One region of the Thermanaeromonas toyohensis ToBE genome, then DNA from elsewhere that is predicted to be linked to it. Evidence: riboswitches for the same ligand, from Rfam matches in the RefSeq annotation. Region 1 holds a riboswitch; each other region holds the start of a gene.

What was found. Region 1 has a riboswitch for cyclic di-GMP ahead of B9A14_RS12365 (type II secretion system F family protein). Riboswitches for the same ligand answer to the same signal wherever they lie in the genome.
Region 2: it holds a riboswitch for cyclic di-GMP, as region 1 does, so the genes downstream of both, B9A14_RS04680 (methyl-accepting chemotaxis protein) here and B9A14_RS12365 (type II secretion system F family protein) in region 1, are expected to answer to the same signal.
Region 3: it holds a riboswitch for cyclic di-GMP, as region 1 does, so the genes downstream of both, B9A14_RS10050 (methyl-accepting chemotaxis protein) here and B9A14_RS12365 (type II secretion system F family protein) in region 1, are expected to answer to the same signal.
Region 4: it holds a riboswitch for cyclic di-GMP, as region 1 does, so the genes downstream of both, B9A14_RS00070 (HD-GYP domain-containing protein) here and B9A14_RS12365 (type II secretion system F family protein) in region 1, are expected to answer to the same signal.

Annotation. Positions count from the first base shown of each region.
Region 1 covers NZ_LT838272.1:2,385,815-2,390,724, reverse strand. The annotation lists gene B9A14_RS12375 (GspE/PulE family protein) at 1-1,572, shown strand, start outside; gene B9A14_RS12370 (type IV pilus twitching motility protein PilT) at 1,574-2,617, shown strand; cyclic di-GMP riboswitch class I at 2,641-2,729, shown strand; gene B9A14_RS12365 (type II secretion system F family protein) at 2,768-3,991, shown strand; gene B9A14_RS12360 (type II secretion system protein GspG) at 4,075-4,557, shown strand; gene B9A14_RS12355 (prepilin peptidase) at 4,626-4,910, shown strand, end outside.
Region 2 covers NZ_LT838272.1:962,529-967,438, forward strand. The annotation lists gene B9A14_RS04675 (M1 family aminopeptidase) at 1-782, shown strand, start outside; cyclic di-GMP riboswitch class I at 862-952, shown strand; gene B9A14_RS04680 (methyl-accepting chemotaxis protein) at 1,029-2,792, shown strand; gene B9A14_RS04685 (DUF1540 domain-containing protein) at 2,812-2,973, opposite strand; gene B9A14_RS04690 (chemotaxis protein CheW) at 3,126-3,593, shown strand; gene B9A14_RS04695 (chemotaxis protein CheA) at 3,590-4,910, shown strand, end outside.
Region 3 covers NZ_LT838272.1:1,939,528-1,944,437, forward strand. The annotation lists gene B9A14_RS10040 (protein-glutamate methylesterase/protein-glutamine glutaminase) at 1-242, opposite strand, end outside; gene B9A14_RS10045 (chemotaxis protein CheW) at 160-1,746, opposite strand; gene B9A14_RS10050 (methyl-accepting chemotaxis protein) at 1,777-3,720, opposite strand; cyclic di-GMP riboswitch class I at 3,857-3,944, opposite strand; gene B9A14_RS10055 (FapA family protein) at 4,140-4,910, opposite strand, start outside.
Region 4 covers NZ_LT838272.1:13,707-18,616, reverse strand. The annotation lists gene radA (DNA repair protein RadA) at 1-1,310, opposite strand, end outside; gene B9A14_RS00075 (phosphatase) at 1,326-2,066, opposite strand; gene B9A14_RS00070 (HD-GYP domain-containing protein) at 2,763-3,398, opposite strand; cyclic di-GMP riboswitch class I at 3,490-3,603, opposite strand; gene B9A14_RS00065 (AbrB/MazE/SpoVT family DNA-binding domain-containing protein) at 3,666-4,019, opposite strand; gene pnpS (two-component system histidine kinase PnpS) at 3,997-4,910, opposite strand, start outside.

The DNA.
Region 1 (4,910 bases):
GGTTTGGTTAGCGAAAAGGATATTCTAGAGGTGCTAGAATTCCAGCTGGGGATACCCAAAGTGGTCCTGGCCGATTATCGGTTGGATCCTGAGGTGGTGAAGCTTATACCTGAAGGCCTGGCCCGCCGCCATCTAGCTGTACCAGTACGTAAGGATGGCAAAAGATTATTAGTAGCCATGGCCGATCCCTTGAATCTCACTGCCCTGGATGACCTCCGTCTGGCCACGGGGTTAGAAATTATGCCTGCTATAGCTTCCGAGGCAGAGATAGAGGCCACCTTATCCCGTTTCTGGCAGCCATCCCTGGAACCCCCTAACATTGCAGGGTTAGAAGAGGTGGCAGCGGCAGGAGCGGTAAGGACTAGGGAATCCTTTGACCTGGATGAGATGGCCCGGGCGGGTATGGAAGGCGCTCCTGCTGTCCAGTTGGTCAATAAACTTATAGCCCAAGCTGTACGCTCCCGGGCGAGCGACATCCATATCGAACCCCAGGAAGGATATGTGCGGGTACGTTTCCGGATCGATGGCCTTCTGCGGGAGGTGCTACGCTTGCCTTTGGGAGTCTTAAGCAGCTTGATCTCCCGCATCAAAATCATGGGGGGTATGGATATAGCTGAAAAACGCCTCCCCCAAGATGGCCGCTTCCAGGTAACCTTAGAAAAGCGTAGCATAGACCTGCGGGTTTCTAGTATGCCTACTGTTTATGGAGAAAAGGTGGTCCTTCGGATCCTGGATAAGGCTACTATGCTCCTTCCCCTGGATGCCCTCGGATTCCTTCCCAGCACTAGAGAACGCTACGAAAGCCTAATACGTAGCGCTTACGGCATGATCCTTATTACTGGCCCTACGGGAAGCGGCAAGACCACCACCCTATATGCCACCCTTAACGCTTTAAGCTCCCCCGAGAAAAATATCGTTACTATTGAAGATCCAGTGGAATATCTTCTTCCGGGTATCAACCAGGTGGGGGTCAATCCCAAAGCCGGTCTCGATTTTGCTTCCGGTTTAAGGGCTATCCTCAGGCAGGATCCCGATGTGATTATGGTGGGGGAAATTCGGGATCAGGAGACAGCTGATATAGCTGTACGGGCAGCCACCACCGGTCACTTAGTCTTAAGTACTTTACATACTAATGATGCTGCTGGTGCGGTCACACGGCTATTAGATATGGGTATTGAACCCTTCCTTGTGAATTCTTCCTTGATAGGGGTGGTGGCCCAGCGGTTAGTACGCCTCATTTGCCCACGGTGCAAGGAACCTTACGCGCCGGAACAGAGCACAAGTCTTTATGCTTTTCTGGGAGAGGAAGGGGAGGGCCGCATTTTTTACCGCGGGCGTGGGTGCCAGGATTGCAACTATACAGGTTACCAGGGACGGACCGCCATCCAGGAGGTCCTGGTGATGAACGAGGAGATACGCACCCTTGTGGCCGCCAAGGCGCCAGCTACAGAGATTAAGAAAGCGGCCGTTGCTGGAGGCATGGTCACCTTACGCGAAGACGGTCTCCTTAAAGCCAGCCAGGGTTTGACCACGGTAGAGGAAGTTATCCGCGTTTCCCTAGGTGGATTTTAAGATGAGCCAGGTGATTCTGGTGAAGCTAGAAGAAATTTTAAAAGAGGCAGTCCAAAGGGGCGCCTCAGACGTACATCTTACAGTGGGGCTACCTCCTGTGTTCCGGCGGATAGGGAGGCTGGAACCCCAGAAACAATGGCCCATACTTACGGCTTCTGTTTTAGAGGCGCTGGCTAAACAAATTTTGGGGCCCAGGTGGGAGGAATTCCAGAATCGTAAGGAGTTGGATTTGGCTTATTCGCTCCCTGGCCTGGGCCGCTTTCGAGTCAACGTATTCTACCAGCGGGGAAGTGTAGGGGCCGCTATCCGGTTGGTGAATACTATTATTCCCACTTTAGAAGAGCTAGGCTTGCCTCCAGTGGTAGGGGAGCTAGCTGACCAACTCCACGGATTAGTCCTAGTTACCGGGCCTACCGGGAGCGGTAAGAGCACTACCCTGGCGGCCATGATCGATCGTATAAACCAGCGCCGGAGTTGTCATATCATTACTTTAGAAGATCCTATAGAATATTTGCATCAGCACAAGAAAAGCATAGTGAACCAGCGCGAGATAGGGAGCGATTCCCCTTCCTTTGCCAGCGCCTTAAGGGCTGCCCTGCGCCAGGACCCGGATGTTATTTTGGTAGGTGAGATGCGGGATTTGGAGACAGTGGCTACGGCTATTACAGCCGCAGAGACAGGGCACTTGGTTCTGGCTACCCTACATACCAGTAGCGCGGTCCAGAGTATCGACCGCATTATAGATGTCTTCCCGCCCCATCAGCAGGGTCAGATCAGGATCCAGCTAGCCGATACCTTAGTAGGTGTTATTACCCAACAACTTTTGCCCCGGGCTGATGGCCAGGGACGGGTAGTAGCAGTAGAAATACTTATAGCTACTCCTGCAGTGCGCAATCTCATCCGCGAAGGTAAGACCCACCAGATTATTTCCGTGATGCAAACAGGCGGTCGTTTCGGTATGCAGACCATGGAAATGGCTTTAAGGAACCTGGCCGCCAGAGGAATAATTAGCCCTGATTATATAAATCAGCAGGATTTTGGGTGATTTTGGCGAATTAGAAGAATATCCCTGTTTAAGGGCAAACCCGGCGAAAGCCGGGGGCGCAAAGCTACGGGCCTAAGGGTGGTAAGAAGCCTATGGTCGCCGGGCTGCCGGGAGAGTTAAGCTTTTCCTGGAGTGCCGGCACTTTTTATTATGAGGTTCAGGTACAAAGCCAGGGATACTAGCGGAAACCTTATCAAAGGCATCATTGAAGCGGAGAGCGAGCAGCTGGCCGGCCGCCAGTTAAGGAATCAGGGTCTTTTTATAACCGAACTACGGCCTGTAAGAAGCGAGCTGGAGATCAACTTAGGGTTAGATTATTTGAGATTTTTCCTTCTAAAACGAGTTAGCCGTAGGGATTTGGCCCTGTTTTGCCGCCAGCTGGGCACTATGCTGTCGGCGGGTATCCCCATTATCAATGCTTTAAGAACCTTAAGCAGGCAGGCGGATAACCGCTTTTTAAAAGAAAGTATAGATAAGGTACTGGAAGATTTACAGCAAGGGGAGATGTTGCACCAGGCTTTAAGCAAGTCACCCAAGGTATTTCCAGCTATAATGGTCTACTCCGTAGAGGCAGGAGAGATCAGCGGCGCCCTCGATGAAACACTAATACGATTAGCCGAGCATTTTGAGCGGGAACACGAAATAGCAGAAAAGATTAAATCAGCTATGACCTATCCCTTTATTGTCTTTATGGTTTCTTTAGCTTCCATAGCTTTTATGCTCACTTTTGTCTTGCCTATGTTTAGCAATATAATCGGTAACCTGGGCGTACCCCTACCCTGGCCCACCAGAATGGTATTAGGATTAAGCCAATTTTTAAGACGTTGGTGGTTTATGTTTGTGGTAGTAGGAATAGCTTTAGGCTATCTAATCTGGTGGTGGGCTAAAAGGGAGAAAGTGCGCTACGCCCTGGATAAAGTTATATTGCGCCTTCCAGTATTCGGACGCTTAAAACACCAAGCTTTACTTTCCCAGTTTAGCCGTACCCTGGGAACCCTGCTGTACAGCGGAGTACCTATCTTAGAGGCTTTGGAGGTGGTAGAGCGGACAGTAGGGAATCGCATAGTAGCTGAGGCTTTAGCCCTGGCCCAGGAGCAGGTAAGGGATGGGAAGAGTATAGCCTCGCCCCTGGCGGAAAGCGGTGTTTTCCCGCCTATGGTAGTAGAGATGGTTACCGTAGGCGAAGAAACAGGTACTCTAGACGCCCTGCTGGCAAGGCTTGCCGCTTTCTACGACCGCGAAGTAGGCGAGATGGCCAGCCGTCTTTCTTCCCTTATCGAGCCCTTCTTAATTATTGGCCTGGGCGCTGTGGTGGGGTTGATTGTAATATCCGTCCTACTGCCGGTATTCCAGGTGGTAGGAAGCGTGAGGTGATGGGGGAAAACAAAATAATTAGGGTTTATAGACCCCCGCTAAATGGATTAGCTTAAAAAAGAAGGGGAGGAGGATACGATCGTATGCTAAGTAGGTTGAGAAAGTCTTTAAAGAGTGAAAAAGGTTTCACCTTAGTTGAGTTAATGGTCGTTGTAGTGATAATCGGTATTTTAGTGGCTATTGTTTTGCCCCAGTTTATGAAACAAACTGATAGAGCAAGGACAAGTAGAGCGCAAGCTGAACTACAGGCAATGAAGACTCTAATTGAAACATGGGCTATGGATGATAAGAATGGCAAGGCTAAATATCCGTACACTCAAGCTCAGCTGCAGGCTGCTCTTAACGCCGGCGGAATTCAGTGGACTAACCTGAGCGATCCGTGGGGTAACGCTTATAGTTATTATGTTGATACATCGGGCAAGAAAAAGTTCATACTTGCTAGCAATGGGCCTGATGGGAATGCAGGAACTAATGATGACATATTTGTAACGGAAAGTTCTGCTCCGTCTGTGGGGACTTATGTTACGACTGGGTATACTTCTTATGACAGCCTACCACCACAATAAAGTTAATTTGGGTGTACCTAGGGTAATCGAATAAGAGAACCCGATAAAGTTTCAAGAGGAGCTAAAAAGTGCTTGTACTGGGATTTTTTTCAGGTCTCCTCATCGGCAGCTTCCTCAATGTTGTGATACATCGCTTGCCAAGAGGAGAAACAGTAGTTTTCGGTCGCTCATACTGTCCAAAATGTAAAACGGTCCTGGCCTGGTACGATTTAATACCTTTATTTAGCTACGTAATTCTACGAGGTCGCTGCCGCTACTGTCGTGAGAGAATCTCTTTAAGATATCCTCTGGTGGAGTTTTTGACGGGCGCGGTTTTTGCCGCGCTCTTTTTCCGCCTGGGGTTTAGCCTAGTA
Region 2 (4,910 bases), 1.4 Mb from region 1:
CTTCCTTAATGGTTAGGGCCAGCGGGCGAACTACTGGAGGGGAGCAAAGAGGAGAGCGAGTCTTATGGACTTTTATGAGCGAAAAACCCATTCGCGAGTTTGCCTTTGTCCTTGCGCCAGGCTGGAAGCAAGCATACGCTCAAATAGACCAAACTTTAATAACCCTGGCCTTTCGCAATCAGCTCCCCACTTCTACCTTGGATATAGCGATGGGGGCCTTCGCTTTTTTTAAGGAGTACTGGGGCCCTTACCCCTACTCTTACTTAAACCTCGTTGAGGTACCCTTGGAGGGCCTTTCGGGGATGGAGTACCCAGGACTAGTTTTTTTAAGCACCCGTAAAGGTTATACTCCTCCGGTTATTGTACATGAGGTTGCTCACCAGTGGTGGTATAATTTGGTAGGCAATGATACTATTTCTTCATCGTGGATAGATGAAGGGCTGGCGGAATATAGTACTCTCCTTTACTATCGGGTACACGATCCCGTTTTATATAGGCAACTTAAGGAGGACATAATAGCTGAAGCAGGGGAAACCTTAAATTTAGAGGAACTTTCAGAGGCATTAAATCGAGAGCTTAAAAGTTTTACTTCCGAAAAGGATTATCGCCAGGTGACTTACCGTCAAGGGACGGTTTATTGGTTAAAGATGGAAGAGAAGATGGGGGTAAAAACTTTACAAGAAGCCTTACGCTATATTCAGGAATATTATCGCTTTGAACGTATAGAGGCCCCGTGGTTGGAAGGCATTCTGAATTTCTATATCCAGCATAAAGGGAAGTAAATTGGAAAAAATATCTTGTCGAGGTAAGGCCTGTAGAGTATAATTAAGGCGAATAATGGAAGATAAAGTGCATAAGATGCCCCGACAAGGGCAAACCCATCGAAAGGTGGGGGCGCAAAGCTATAGGGTCTAAGGCCAGATGTTTCTGGCTATGACAGCCAGCTGCCGTGGGTGGAACGGGGCTACCCATTAAAATAGGAGTAGCCCTTTAAATTTGCAGAACTTAAGGGGCAGGAGGTACGGGGTATGCGGTTTCCCAGATTTCGGAGGGGGGAGGGCAAAAAACGAGCCTTTTCCCTCCCGGTGGGTATTTTTAACTTTGGTGCCGTAAAGCTAGGTGCCAAAATCATGGGGGGTTTCCTTTTAGTTATAGCTGTTTTTGTGGCTGTGGTAGTGATTGTGGATATAAATCTTCAACGTATTGAACATGCTGCCCGGAAAGTTTTACTCCTCCAGAAGCAAGACCAGCTTTTTACTACCATGTCCTTATCTATCTGGGAAGGTTATAGGCGCGCAACCGATTACATAATTAATGGATCCCAGACCCATGCTTTAAGCTTTGAGGAAGCTCTCCAACGTTTCAATAAAGCTAAAGAAGAATTGGAAGGCCAACAGCTAGACAGCCAGACCCAGGGCTTTGTGTCCGCCATGGCCATGGCTGCTAAAAGCTTTACGGAGACCTTTAAAGGAAACATTTTAAAAGCTAGCCAGCAGGACCGGATGCTTGCTTTGCCCATCTTAAGCTTTCAGATGGGGGCAGCGGTGGATAATATTAACAATATCGGTAGCCATGTTCAAAAAGAGATGACGCTTCAGCGTGAAAACGCCAAGTCAGAGCTGGAATGGGCACTGACCTATGCTAAAAGCACTCTATATTCGGGCTTAAGTTTAGCCTTTATATTAGGAATGCTGGTGGCCTTGATATTTAGCCGTATGGTGGGACGTCCTATAGCTAATCTTGTAGCCTATGCTAAGCGAATTGCAGCGGGAGATTTAACGGCAGCCGAGATAAAAGTAAGATCCCGGGATGAGCTAGGACAGTTAAGCCAGGCCTTTAGTGTTATGGGACAGAGTTTGCGCCAACTTATTGGGCGGGTTAGGGAGATGGCAGGGGAAGTGGCAGGCTTAAGCCAGGATTTAGCCCAAATGTCTCAGGAATTAGGAGAATCCGCCCGGCAGGTAGCTTTAACGGCCCAGGAGATGGCCCGGGGTGCTGAACACCAAGCCCAGCAGGTCACCCAAACGGCCACAGCTATAGAAGCTCAAGCTGCGCGGGTAGAAAGGGTACATCAGCAAGCTGAAGATATGGCCCGGGCCTCCCAGTTGGTGGCGGAGAAGACATCTGAAGGTGCTCGTACGGTGGAAGAAGCTAACCAGCAGATGGAGGCCATTTCCCAGCGCATGGAGGCCCTGGCCCAGGTGGTGGAAACATTAGGAGAACGGTCCCAACAGATAGGTCAAATTGTAGGGGTCATCTCTGGCATCGCCGAACAGACCAATCTTTTAGCCCTGAATGCGGCTATTGAAGCGGCCAGGGCAGGGGAGCAGGGTCGCGGTTTCGCCGTGGTAGCTGATGAGGTAAGGAAGTTAGCCGAGCAGTCCGCCCAGGCTAGTGATCAGATAGTGGGCCTCATAAAGGAGATACAAAAGGAAACAGGTCGGGTAGTGGCCGGGATGAAAGAAGGAGTCCAGGATGTGGAAAAGGGGACCGAAGTTATGCAACGCTGCGGGGAGGCTTTCAGGGCTATCGATCAGGCTGTAGGAGACCTTTTAGCCCGTATCCGAGATGTGGCAGAAAAAGCTGAAGAGATGGCCCTAGGTGCGGGTCGCATCAAGGAAGCTGCCGAGAGCCTGGCTGCGGGTACAGAAGAGACAGCGGCCGGGACGGAAGAGGTTTCTGCGGCTGCGGAGGAGCAGACGGCTTCTGTAGAAAGGATAAGTGAGGCGGCTACCAAGTTGGCCCAAGCTGCCCGTGCCCTGGAGGAAGCTGTAGGCCAATTTAAGTTATAAATGTATTCTATAAGTAAGGTTAATCCCGTTTTTTAAAGGTTTCACATTCTGTCTCGCGGTCGCTAATGGCCGAGGCATTACTAGGCGTACCTTCTACAGCTATAGTGATCTCTTGGGCTGTGCACCTGTTGCTGTCCCAATGAACACAGTTAGCTACCCGGCAATATACCTTAGTAGCCATAGCTTCTTTTCACCCAAGTATAGTATGTTCATTAATAGGCGTTATTCTGCGTTACTTTTTCGATATTAGGGATGTCATTTAGCAGGGTTTTGGAGGGGATATGGAAAAATATTATTCTTTGAGGGAGAATTCACTTTAAGGAGCGTGTCGATATGGTCCAGCTAGTAGTATTTCAGTTAGCAGGAGAGACTTATGGGGTAGATATAAACCACGTCCACGAAATAATCCGCCTCCAGCCCATCACTGAAGTTCCCCGTACTCCTGATTTTATAGAGGGGGTTATAAATTTACGTGGCCGCATTATCCCAGTGATAGATTTACATAAACGTTTTGGTTTACCTTCGGTGGAAGCTACCAATAATACCCGCATTATGGTGGTGGAAGTAGGAGGCATGACGGTAGGGATGATTGTAGATGCCGTAAATGAAGTGTTGCGTCTGCCAGAGGAAAACATTGAACCTCCTCCTCCTATTATTAAAGGGGTAGATGTGGCTTACCTTAAAGGTGTGGGTAAGTGGGAAGATAAGCTTATCATCCTCCTCGACCTAGACCGCGTTTTGCAAGAGAAAGAGCAGGAAGAGCTCAAACAAGAGTTTGCCCCTGGGGTGGCTGAAGTATGAATGGATTCAATATGTCCCAGTATTTAAGCCTTTTCTTGGATGAGGCCGAGGAGCAGCTCCAACAGCTCGATGAAGCCATAGTCCTTTTGGAGCAGGAACCTAGCAACCGCGAGCTATTAAACAAGATCTTTCGTATAGCCCATACTTTAAAGGGTTCTTCTGCCTCCATGGGCTTTGAGAAAATGGCTACCTTAACCCACCGGATGGAAAGTGTTCTGGATGCTTTACGTCAAGGTAAATTAGCGGTTACCCCTACCATTGTGGACCTCCTTTTAGCCTGTCTGGATAAGCTTAAGGAGCTTAAAAATGAGTTATCTCAGGGCCAGGAGGGGGAAGTAGATACCGGGGGTTTAGTCCAGCGCCTAGAGGAAATCCTGGCTGGAGGATTAATTCAGGAGGAGGCTGTAGAGCCCTCGCCCTTTGAGCGTCCTTTAGAACTAGATGATGTGGAAGAGAACGTTATCCGGGCAGCCGAAGTACGGGGCTGGCGGGCTTACGAAATTAGAGTGGAGCTAGAGCCCGATTGCCGGATGAAGGGAGCCCGGGCCTTTTTGGTTTTCAATAACCTAAAAGATTTGGGTGAGGTCATCAAAAGCGAGCCCCATACCCAAGAATTAGAAGCAGAGAAATTTGAAAATACTTTCCGGTTGGCCTTCGTTAGTAAGGAAGATCCCGACACCCTGGCTAATGTCATTAAGTCCATTTCAGAAATAAGGGAAGTTACTGTACGGCCTATCGTATTAGAGGAAGATCAGGTGCTAGCTCCTCAGGCCACCTCTGGACCTAGCCCCTCCCGGACTTTAGCGGTTGAGGAACCTTTACTTAAGCGGGGGATGGAACGTCGGGTTACCCAGACGGTAAGGGTAGATGTGCAGCGCTTGGAATCTTTAATGAATCTGGTGGGGGAGCTGGTGATAGATCGTACCCGCCTAGCTGAAGTGAGTAACAATTTGAGGAGTCGTCTAGGTAATGAAGAGCTAGTGGAGACTTTAGATGAAATTTCTACGCATATAGGTCGTATAACCTCGGAACTCCAGGAAGAGATCATGAAAGCCCGTATGTTCCCCATTGACCAGGTCTTTAACCGTTTCCCCCGTATGGTACGGGATCTAGCCCATAAGGCAGGAAAAGAGATCGAGTTCATTGTGGAGGGACGTGAAACGGAACTTGACCGTACGGTTATAGAGGAGATAGGTGACCCCCTCATCCATCTTTTGCGCAACGCCATAGATCATGGAATCGAAAGCCCGGAGGAAAGGGTGCGCCTGGGTAAGCCGCGTTATGGCACTATTATACTCAAGGCCTTCCATCAGGAAA
Region 3 (4,910 bases), 450 kb from region 1:
ATCACTACTTTAGCGCGTGTTTTCGAGGTTATATAGTGAAGAGCGGTAAGGCCGTCCATGCGAGGCATATTGATATCCAAAGTTACTACGTCAGGTTGGAGAACTACCGCCTTCTCTACGCCCTCCAATCCATCACGTGCTACATCCACTACCTCGATATCAGGCGCTTCCGCCAGTATCTGTTTCAGAGCCCTCCTCATGAACGCAGAATCGTCTACTATCAGCACCCGTATATTGCCCATCTTCTAGCCTCTGCCCCTCCATAGGTTCTTCTAAAGAATAGCCTTCTTCCCATGATAGTACCCGTACAGGGTCTAACAGTAATACATTTCGCTTGTCGCTGAACTTAGCTATTCCGGCTACGAATGAACGGATACTGTCTTTAGTCAAAACTTGAGGGGTAGCTTCAATATTATTTGCGCTTATCTTAGCCACTTCTTTTACCCCATCGACCATTAGACCTACTAGAGAGGCATCCCCTTCGCAGATGAGAATCCGAACTTGTTCATCTATTTCCCTTTCAGCATAGTCAAACTTACGCCTAAGGTCGATAATGGGGATTATGCTTCCCCGGAGGTTTAATATTCCCTTTACGAAATCTGGTGTCCTGGGGACTGCAGTTATATATCCCGCGCGGATTATCTCGCGCACACTCTCTATAGGTAGAGCGAACTCCTCCTCTCCCAATACAAAGGTAACAAGCTGTCTCTCCTCTTCCAGTAGTTTCCGGTTAACTGCCCGGATATCTTCTTTCTTCCCTTCTTCCCATCTCCTTAAGAAATACGCATCCTGAAGCAATTTAGAGGCATCAAGCACAAACAGCATTCGGTCGTCGGATAGGCGACATATAGCAGTAAACTCGTCTCCAGCATGGCGTACTATATCAGGAACAGGCTCCAATAGCTCTTCGGTTACCCTCAAGACTTCAGCCACACTATCTACTACTAGTCCAACCGCCACACTTTTTCCCTTACCTACATATACAACTACAATTCTCCCGCCTGTAGCCTCACCGTTCTTAAGACCAAAGAGCTGCCTCATACTGATGAGGGGCAAGACCCGGTCCCGGAGGGATACTAGTCCAAGTACATAAGGAGGGGCATCAGGGATTACGTTCCAGGTTTCTGATAGGTGTACTATCTCTTGAACATCAGCGATATCTAAGGCGTATTCTTCTTTCCCTACCCGGAAGGTCAGAAACTGTTGCTCCTTTTCTTGGCTTTTACTTCCTTCTTCCTTCGAGCTTTGGTTCCTATGTCCTTTAGCTTCGTTAAGGAGCGCTACTCCTTCTTCATCAAGGCCTATATCTTTTAGCATTTGGTCCATCTCTAAGAGGAGGACGAGTTTACCCTCGCCCATACGTGCTGCTCTGGTAACATATCCTGCAGTATCTCCTTTTTCTCGAAATTCCTCTATAGCTTCCCTCGGTATATCTACTACCCCGTCTACTCGATCAACGATGTACCCTGCTTGCTTTCCACCTATATTAACCACTATAACACGGTTGGTTTCCATATCATCTCTTCCGCTTATGCCTAAACGCAAGCGGGTGTCATAAATTGGAAGAATATTGCCCCTTAGGTTAGCGAGCCCCCGCATATACGGGGGCGTCAGAGGTACCTTTACTACTTGGGGAACGCGGATGATCTCTTGAAGGTACTCTATACCTATCCCGAAGCTTTCCTCGCCTAAACGAAATATTACATATTGGTCAAGGCTTGTGGCTGACCCCCTGATCGCTGCCATATACCTTCCTCCTCGCTCGCCTATCCTTCGTTAACCTTGCTGGAGCTCATCCGCCAAAGCCGCAATCTCTTCTATGGCCTGGGCGAGTTCCTTCATACCTTCCGCCTGCTGCCGGCTAGCTGTGGCTGCTTCTTGGGCAGCTTTACTGGCCTCTTGAGCAGACGTGGCTATCTGCTCTACCCCTTTGGCTGTTTCTTCCACCCTTAACAGGCTTTCGTCGGCCTGCTTCTTGACTATCTGTACTCCTTCAAGCACTACTCGCATGTCAGCTTCAATGGCATCGAGGTCAGCGACTGTTTTCTGGGCTTTTTCAGCTTCTTTCTGAACAACTTCTCCGATGGTAGTAATGTCCCGGAGGACATTCATTATCTGCTCCTGGATACCTTTTACCATTTCTTTAATCTGTTCAGCGTTACGGGCACTCTCTTGGGCAAGGTTGCGGATATCTGAGGCCACCACGGCAAACCCTTTACCGTACTCTCCTGCCCTCGCCGCTTCTATAGCTCCGCTTACAGCCAGCATGTTGGTCTGGATACTTACGCTGGCAATTGTATCCACTATTTTATCTATCATCCGGGCGTTTCGCTCAAGTTGGTTGACCTTCTGTACGTTCTCAAGGTTAGTCGATGCCGCCCGTCTTATGCCTTCAATAAGCTCATTCACCCTTACTTTATTAGCAGCCAGCAGGTCATTAAGCTCCTGTGTTGCTACTTTAGACTCTTCTGCTTCCTTGGCAATTACCCCCATGGATCTTTCTATTTGTTTGATAGCACTAGAGGCTTCTTCGGAAGCCGAAGCCTGTTGCTCTGCCGACTTCGCTATTTGATTTAGAGCTGCGTTGATCTCTTCTGCTGAACGGCTGGCCTCTTCAATTGCTGAGGATAATTCTTCCGCTGCTGCTGCAAGAGACTCGGCTGATTTAACGATATCAGTTGAATGCTTAAGCGTATCAGCTAGATCTGCTAAATTATTGGTACTAGCACTTATCTCGGCCAGCGCATGGGCCTGCTGCTCAACCCCTTGTAAAGCTTGCTCAGTTGCGCTGGCTTGCTCTTCAGCAGTAGCTGCTATTTGCTCGCTTCCCTTTTGGAATTCAGCCACTGCCTTTTCTACTTCAGTAATTAGCTGTTCGATCCTAGTTGCACTCTCTACTACGTTGACTACGGAGCTAGCTATCTTCTTAAGCTCATCAGTTATAACTTTGCCCTTTTCTGTTTCACCTCTAGCTACCTCGGCTGCTTTATTAATAGCTTCCGCCACTATCCGTACATCTTCTTGCACGCTATCCACTATCTTCCGTATATCACTGGCTGCTTTCTCGGAAGTTTCTGCCAGGGTCCTTACTTCGTCGGCTACTACGGCAAAACCACGGCCGTGTTCCCCAGCCCGTGCGGCCTCAATCGCAGCATTTAGAGCCAAAAGGTTAGTTTGGTCAGCGATCCTTACGACAGTCCTAACAATCTCACCAATCTTGGCCGCTTCTTCTTCCAGCCTTGCCACCAGTCTGGCCGATTCTTCGCTTCTAGCAGCGCTATCGTCTACACCTTGGATCAGTTCTTCGATGTCTTGAGATGTGCGGTTTACTAAATCCCTTATGGCTTCACAACGGGACAGCGACTCCCGTGCCTGCTTTACAGAGATTTTCGCCGCCTCGCCAATAACCTGTATGGCAGCCAAAGACTGCTCGGTAGCACTGCTAGCCTCCTGAGCTCCGCTGGCTATTTGTTCCATAGCGCTGCGCAATTCTTCTACAGCACTTGAAGCCTGTTCAACTCCAGAAGAAAGTTGTTCTGTTGCACTAGCTATCCGCTCAGCTATCTGTTGCTGCTTGGCAAAGGTTCGAGCCTGCCTCCTGCGCGCTTCTATCTCTTTCTTATCTCCCTCCTTTACTAGTTCAGTCTTAGAAGTATCCCTATATACCCCTCGGCTGCCCGTAGGTAAAGGTTCTAATGTTTTGGTAGAGGTAATAGCCATAGGTGTTGCCTCCTTCTTAATTTTTGGTAGTTATGACTTATCTTGCTTTAAGTTAAATAAACTTAAATCTAAAATTAGGCTTAAAATAAGCTTAAAATAAAAGGGAGCACGTTTCTGCTCCCTCCTACCTCGATGCACCGGCAGCCTGGCAGCCTTAGCTTAGATCCCGCCTTAGGCCCATGACTTTGCGCCCCGCCCTTTCGAACGGTTTGCCCTTCTCGGTGCAGATAACGTACCTTTCCTGTAGCCTTCTAACTTACTCAGCCCTTATCTCTTATTTTATTTTGCTGTTATTTTATTCGACATTATGTCTAAAAATCCTCTTTTTAAGTTAAAATTATCCCTTGCATTGTTTGAAGATCAAGGAGAAATTTGTCGAAAAACCGCAGGTATTTTGGCCGCCCTGAATCCAAGCTCTTTTACCTCCAAGGTATAACATCTATTTCACCTTCCGCGTTAAGGCGAAGCCTTATTTTTCTTTCTTCCCTGGTGAAGGGATAGATTCGGACACCTATTTTTACAAAACTATTTTCATAGGCATGTTCGATAGTGACTACGCCTTTTTCCTGTACCGTGACTGTACTTTTGGCTCCGCCCCGGGTGCCCAGTTCCCTTACGTACACATCCTCTCCTGCCTTTATTTCCCCGCCTCTAAAGGCGCCATGGATTATAACCTTTTTTCCTGCTTCGATATAAGAATTGTCACAACCTATACGGCTTACAGTTACGCTTCCTGAGGCGATAATTTTGGAGTTAAGCACATAGCCCACAGTCACGTTGCCGTTTTCTGTTTTGTCCTGGATTTGAATATGGCCTAGCAATTCCATAGCCTCATTGTACAGTTCCTCTATCTCTTCGATGCTGACTATGGCAAGGGGTAGGCGTACTAACTTATACTCCATGTTATTTAAAAACCGGGTGAGGGGAGGATACTCAAAGGGGAGCTTCTTGACGTACTCTCTAAGGACCTGAATAGATGCTGGAATACCAGGATACTTCCGTTCAAGCAACAATTTGACTAAAGGGCCGATGGTGCTTCCTGTGTACTTCTCTTTAAGCTGGTTGAGGGCCAGAAATAGCTCTTCTATCTGAGATGATATCCTCTTTAGGAGGGGAAGACCGTTCCTTAGGAGAGCGAACTTCTCTCCAGCGATTATAGTTGAAGCGTGGACGTTGCCCTTGATCACTAC
Region 4 (4,910 bases), 960 kb from region 1:
CCCTGGCTACCCTCCCAAGCCTTGCGGTTCCCTTCAGGAAGGATAAAGTGAGAAAAACCTAGCCGCCGGGCTTCCTCCAGCCTCTTTTCCACCTGAGGGACGGCCCGGACTTCCCCGGCCAGACCCACCTCCCCTAGTACCAAGAGCCGCGCATCCACAGCTATCTCCTTTAAACTTGAGGCTATAGCTAGGCAAACAGCAAGATCAGCCGCTGGCTCATCGATGCTTATTCCCCCAGCTACATTGAGGTAAATATCGCACAGACCCAAGGGGAGCTGGGCCCTCTTTTCCAATACAGCGATCAAGAGGGAAGCTCGGTTATAATCTAACCCTGTGGTCAAGCGCCGGGGATGCCCAAAACTTGTCCGGCTCACCAGGGCCTGTATCTCCAGGAGTAAGGGCCGGGTACCTTCCAGGCAGGCTGTAACCACTGACCCGGCTACCCCCCAGGGGCGCTCGGCCAAAAGTATTTCCGAAGGGTTAGGGACTTCCATGAGGCCCTGGGAGGTCATGGCAAAAACCCCTATCTCATTAGTAGAACCAAACCGATTTTTTACTGCCCTTAGAAGCCGGTACGCCTGCAAGCCCTCCCCATCTAAATACAAAACACAATCCACAAGGTGTTCTAGAACCTTAGGGCCAGCCAGCAACCCATCTTTAGTTATATGTCCTATCAAGATTATAGCAGGGCCTCCCATTTTAGCTGCCCTAAGGAAAGCAGCAGCACTTTCGCGCACCTGGGAGACGCTTCCAGGGGCCACTGGTATTTCCGGGATAAAGACCGTCTGGATGGAATCCACAATCAAAAGCACAGGCTTTAACATTTCTGCCTGTTCCAGGATAGCCGGGACGCTGGTTTCGGAAAGCAAATAAATGGAAGAAGATAGCGTCCCCAGGCGTTCAGCCCGTAGGCGGGTTTGGGCTAAAGACTCCTCCCCGGAAACGTAAAGCACTGGCCCCCACTGGTTAGCTACAGCATAAGCCAGCTGCAGAAGGAGGGTAGATTTCCCTATCCCAGGCGCGCCTCCCACCAGGACCAGGGAACCGGGTACTAAACCCCCGCCTAAGACACGATCCCATTCTTTAAGGCCAGTACAGAGGCGCTCACCCTCTAGTCGCGGGGCCTCCGTCAAAGCCACAGGAGGTGTACCTACCGGTTGGGGACTACCTTTAAGGCCCATACGTGAAGTTATAGGCTGCGTTTCCGGGACCAGCGTATCCCAAGACCCACAGGCCGGGCAACGCCCAAGCCAGCTTGCGCTTTCATAACCACAAACCTGGCAGATAAATTTAACCTTTACCTTGGCCAGTACGGACATCCCCCTTTAGGCGCCCTGTCCAGCCCGCGGCCGACGCCGGTGCCAGCCTAAAAATTCCTTTACCCTGGTAACCGTAAGGTTAAGTATCTGGTCCTCGTTTATTCCTGCACCCCGCACTACCTGCCAGGCCCGCATGAAATTACCCACAGCCGTAAATACATGGGCATCGCTAGATAATACTACAGGAGCCTTATATTTCTTAGCTAACTGGGCCAAGAGTTGGCAACGGGGTAGGCTCCCCGGGCGACTATAGAAAAAGGAATTATTGTTAAATTCTAGGGCCTTACGGTTAGCTGCTGCGGCCTGGGCGATAGCCTCCAGATCCAAGGGAAAATCCGGATTCCCTGGATGGACCAGAACATGTACGTGGGGATTGGCCAAGACAGCCAAAGCTGCACGGGTGTATTCTTCTTGGGAACGGCCATCAAAGCCTGTAGCTACATGAAAGCCAGCGAGCACTATATCGAGCTTTTCTAAAAGGTTTTCCGGTATATCCAAGTGGCCTTCTTCATCGATAATATTAGCCTCTACCCCCCTTAATATCTCTACTTCCCCTATTTTACGGGGTAACGAAATTAAATTGTGGAAATAATATTCATGGGGTCCTCCGGGCATAGCCAGGCCGTGATCGGTGATGGCTATCATTTTTAACCCCTTGGCCTGGGCTGCTTCCGCAAGCTCCTTAACTGTGCTATAAGCGTGGCCGCTGGCTATAGTGTGGGTATGAAGATCGGCCTCGCAATACATCTTTTTCCGCTCCTTTACTTTTAAATGCGATTTTCTATCTACAAGTATAGCGCAAAGACAATACCTTGTCCTTCTGTTTAACAAAAATTTAGCAAAGAGATTTTGCTTTAGAATAAATATTATCCTATGCTCCGGGTAATAATAATAGCGTCAGGGTCCATAAGGGCCGAGCCCAGGAGATGGCCGGGTCCGCAAGGGCTCGGCCATCTCCGGCCAAAGGTCGGTACCGGGTCAAAAAGGCTCGGTACCGGCTGGCGGGAAGATCAAGGATAAGTCCGTCAAGGCTTGCCCCTAGTCCGAAGGATTAGGGGCAGGTCGGCAAGGATGATCCTTGGTCGAGCTAAGACAATTTAAGGTGCCGCAGGCAACCTTTAAAGGCTAGAGGTCGAACAAGATCGAGAGACCTTGTTCGGCTTCTCAGGTACTTTAAATTGTCGAGCTAAGGTTAGCATAGGTTCCGTAAGGGTCTATACCCGCCGAAAGGCTGGTATGGGCTCTGTAGGGATGTGTGTTAGCCGGTGTTAAGGTCCTTATGGGCTCTTTAAAAGGAAGGCCGCAAGATCGCGGCCTTCTTTGCTTTTGTTTTGGCAAGGTAAAAAAACGCCCAGAGAAATCTCTGGGCTAAGCTTAAGGTTTATATAAAAAAGGAGGTCAGAGGACGCTTGTAGTAAAGGGCTAGCGGGCTGTTCATTGATATCATAACTCATTACTGTTAAGTTTCCGTGTTGTTACGTTTAAGATCAGATTAATTTTTTCCGGTCTTAAGACCTGCCGGCCCTTAAGGAACCCTGCAGTAAGGGAAAAAAAGGCCTCTACAACTTGAGGATCAAATTGGCTACCACTACATTCCTCTAGCTCCCGCAGGGCTGCGCTTAAGCCGCGGGCTTCTTGGTAAGGCCGCCGTGAGGTCATGGCGTCAAAGGCATCAGCCAGGGCTATTATCCTAGCTCCTAGGGGTATCTTCGTGCGGGATAGCCCATAATAACCCCTACCATCCCATCTTTCATGGTGGTAAAGGATTATTTCCTTAATAGGCTGCCAAGGAAAGGTATCCGGTAGAAGGTGGCACCCTTCCTCCGGGTGTTTATACATCTTTTCCCACTCCGCAGGGGTAAGCTGACCCTTCTTATGTAATATAGCCCGGGGAATTTTGAGTTTGCCGATATCGTGAAATAGAGCGCCTAAAAAAATCTTCTCCACTTCTTGGTACTCTAATCCAAGCTCCATGGCTACCTGGCGAGCAGTAACGGCTACATGCAGGCAATGGTAGTAAGTGAGGCGCGAATGTCTAAACAAATCCTCAAGCAATGCGCTAACGGCGTAGGCGTCCACTTAAGGACATCCTCTCTTAAATTCTTTTTAATAAAACAAAATAACCTTGCTTCAGAGCAAGGCTCGCCAGGGTCACTTATACCCCTTAAGAGCTGGCAGCCTGGCGATCATAGCCTCCCTTTAGAGGAGCTAACCCCTTAAAGGGAAAAGCCTTAGACCCATGGCTTTGTGCCCCTGCCTTTCGACAGGTTTACCCTGAAGCAGCTCTTATTTCGAGATTTTTTTTGTGGTGGTAAATTTGTTCGACGCCGTTAGCCAAAATCCTCCTTAATCTGGTAGATTCCCACTCTTTCCCACAAAAATATCCAGTTCTAGCTCCCGGGCTAAAAGATACAGATATTTTTTAGCGCAGCGGCGACAGAGGGTCTGCCCCCAAACCTGTATTAAATCCACCTCACAACCGCAAAAAGTGCAAGCCCGCTGGGGGAATCCCTTGCGGATATACCACTGTCCGTCCTCCCGGAGGAGAAACTCTACTTCTTCCCCCGCCCGGATCTCTAGTTGCTGCCTCATTTCAGTGGGTAAAGTAACCCTACCCTTCTCATCCACCACCCGACGGTAAACTATCTCCCGGGACCCTCCTAAAGTCCCCACTACCTTACCTTCTCGTAACTCCTTCACCCCCTTCCTCCCCTTCGGCTATAGGGAGTATAAAGTAAAAGGTACTACCTTGCCCTACTTGACTATGGACTCCTACCGTCCCACCATGGGATTCTACCATATGCTTTACAATAGATAACCCCAAGCCTGTACCCCCAAGTTCCCGGGAACGGGCCTTATCCACCCGGTAAAACCGTTCAAAGACCCGAGGCAAGCTTTCCTTCGGGATCCCTATGCCGGTATCCCGCACCTCCACCCGTATCTTAGATCCTTCCCGCTCTGCAGCTACAGTTACCGAACCACCCCTCGGAGTATATTTGATCCCGTTATCTAAAAGGTTAAGGAGAACCTGTTCTAGAAAGTTTTCCGGGAACTTCAAAAGGGGAAGGTCGGGAGGAAGTTCTACTTTAAGTTCCACTCCTTTGTCCTGTGCCAGGGGCCCTACCACCTCCAGGACCCGGCTTAAGGTTTCCTTTAGAGAGGCTCCCTTAACCACCTTTTCTGGTTTCTGGTGTTCAAGCCGGGAAAGGGTGAGGAGATCCTCTATTAACTGCTGCAAACGCTGGGCCTCACTATTTATGATGGTTAAAAAGCGGCGGCTTATCTTCTCATCCTCCAGGGCCCCTTCTAGCAAGGTCTCTACAAAACCCCGGATAGAAGTCAAGGGGGTTCTAAGCTCGTGGGATACATTGGCCACAAATTCAGTGCGCATCTGTTCCAAACGCCTCAGTTCCGTAATATCCCGGATGGAAAGAACTGCCCCTACTATCCTGCCCTGTTCAGTAGTTATGGGAGCACCGTGGACTTTAAATACCCGGGAAGAGGTTGGAAATAAACGAAGTTCAGCCTCCCGTGTCTCCCCTTTATCCAAAATATCCTTGGCGAGGCTATCCATCTCATGGTTACGGATCA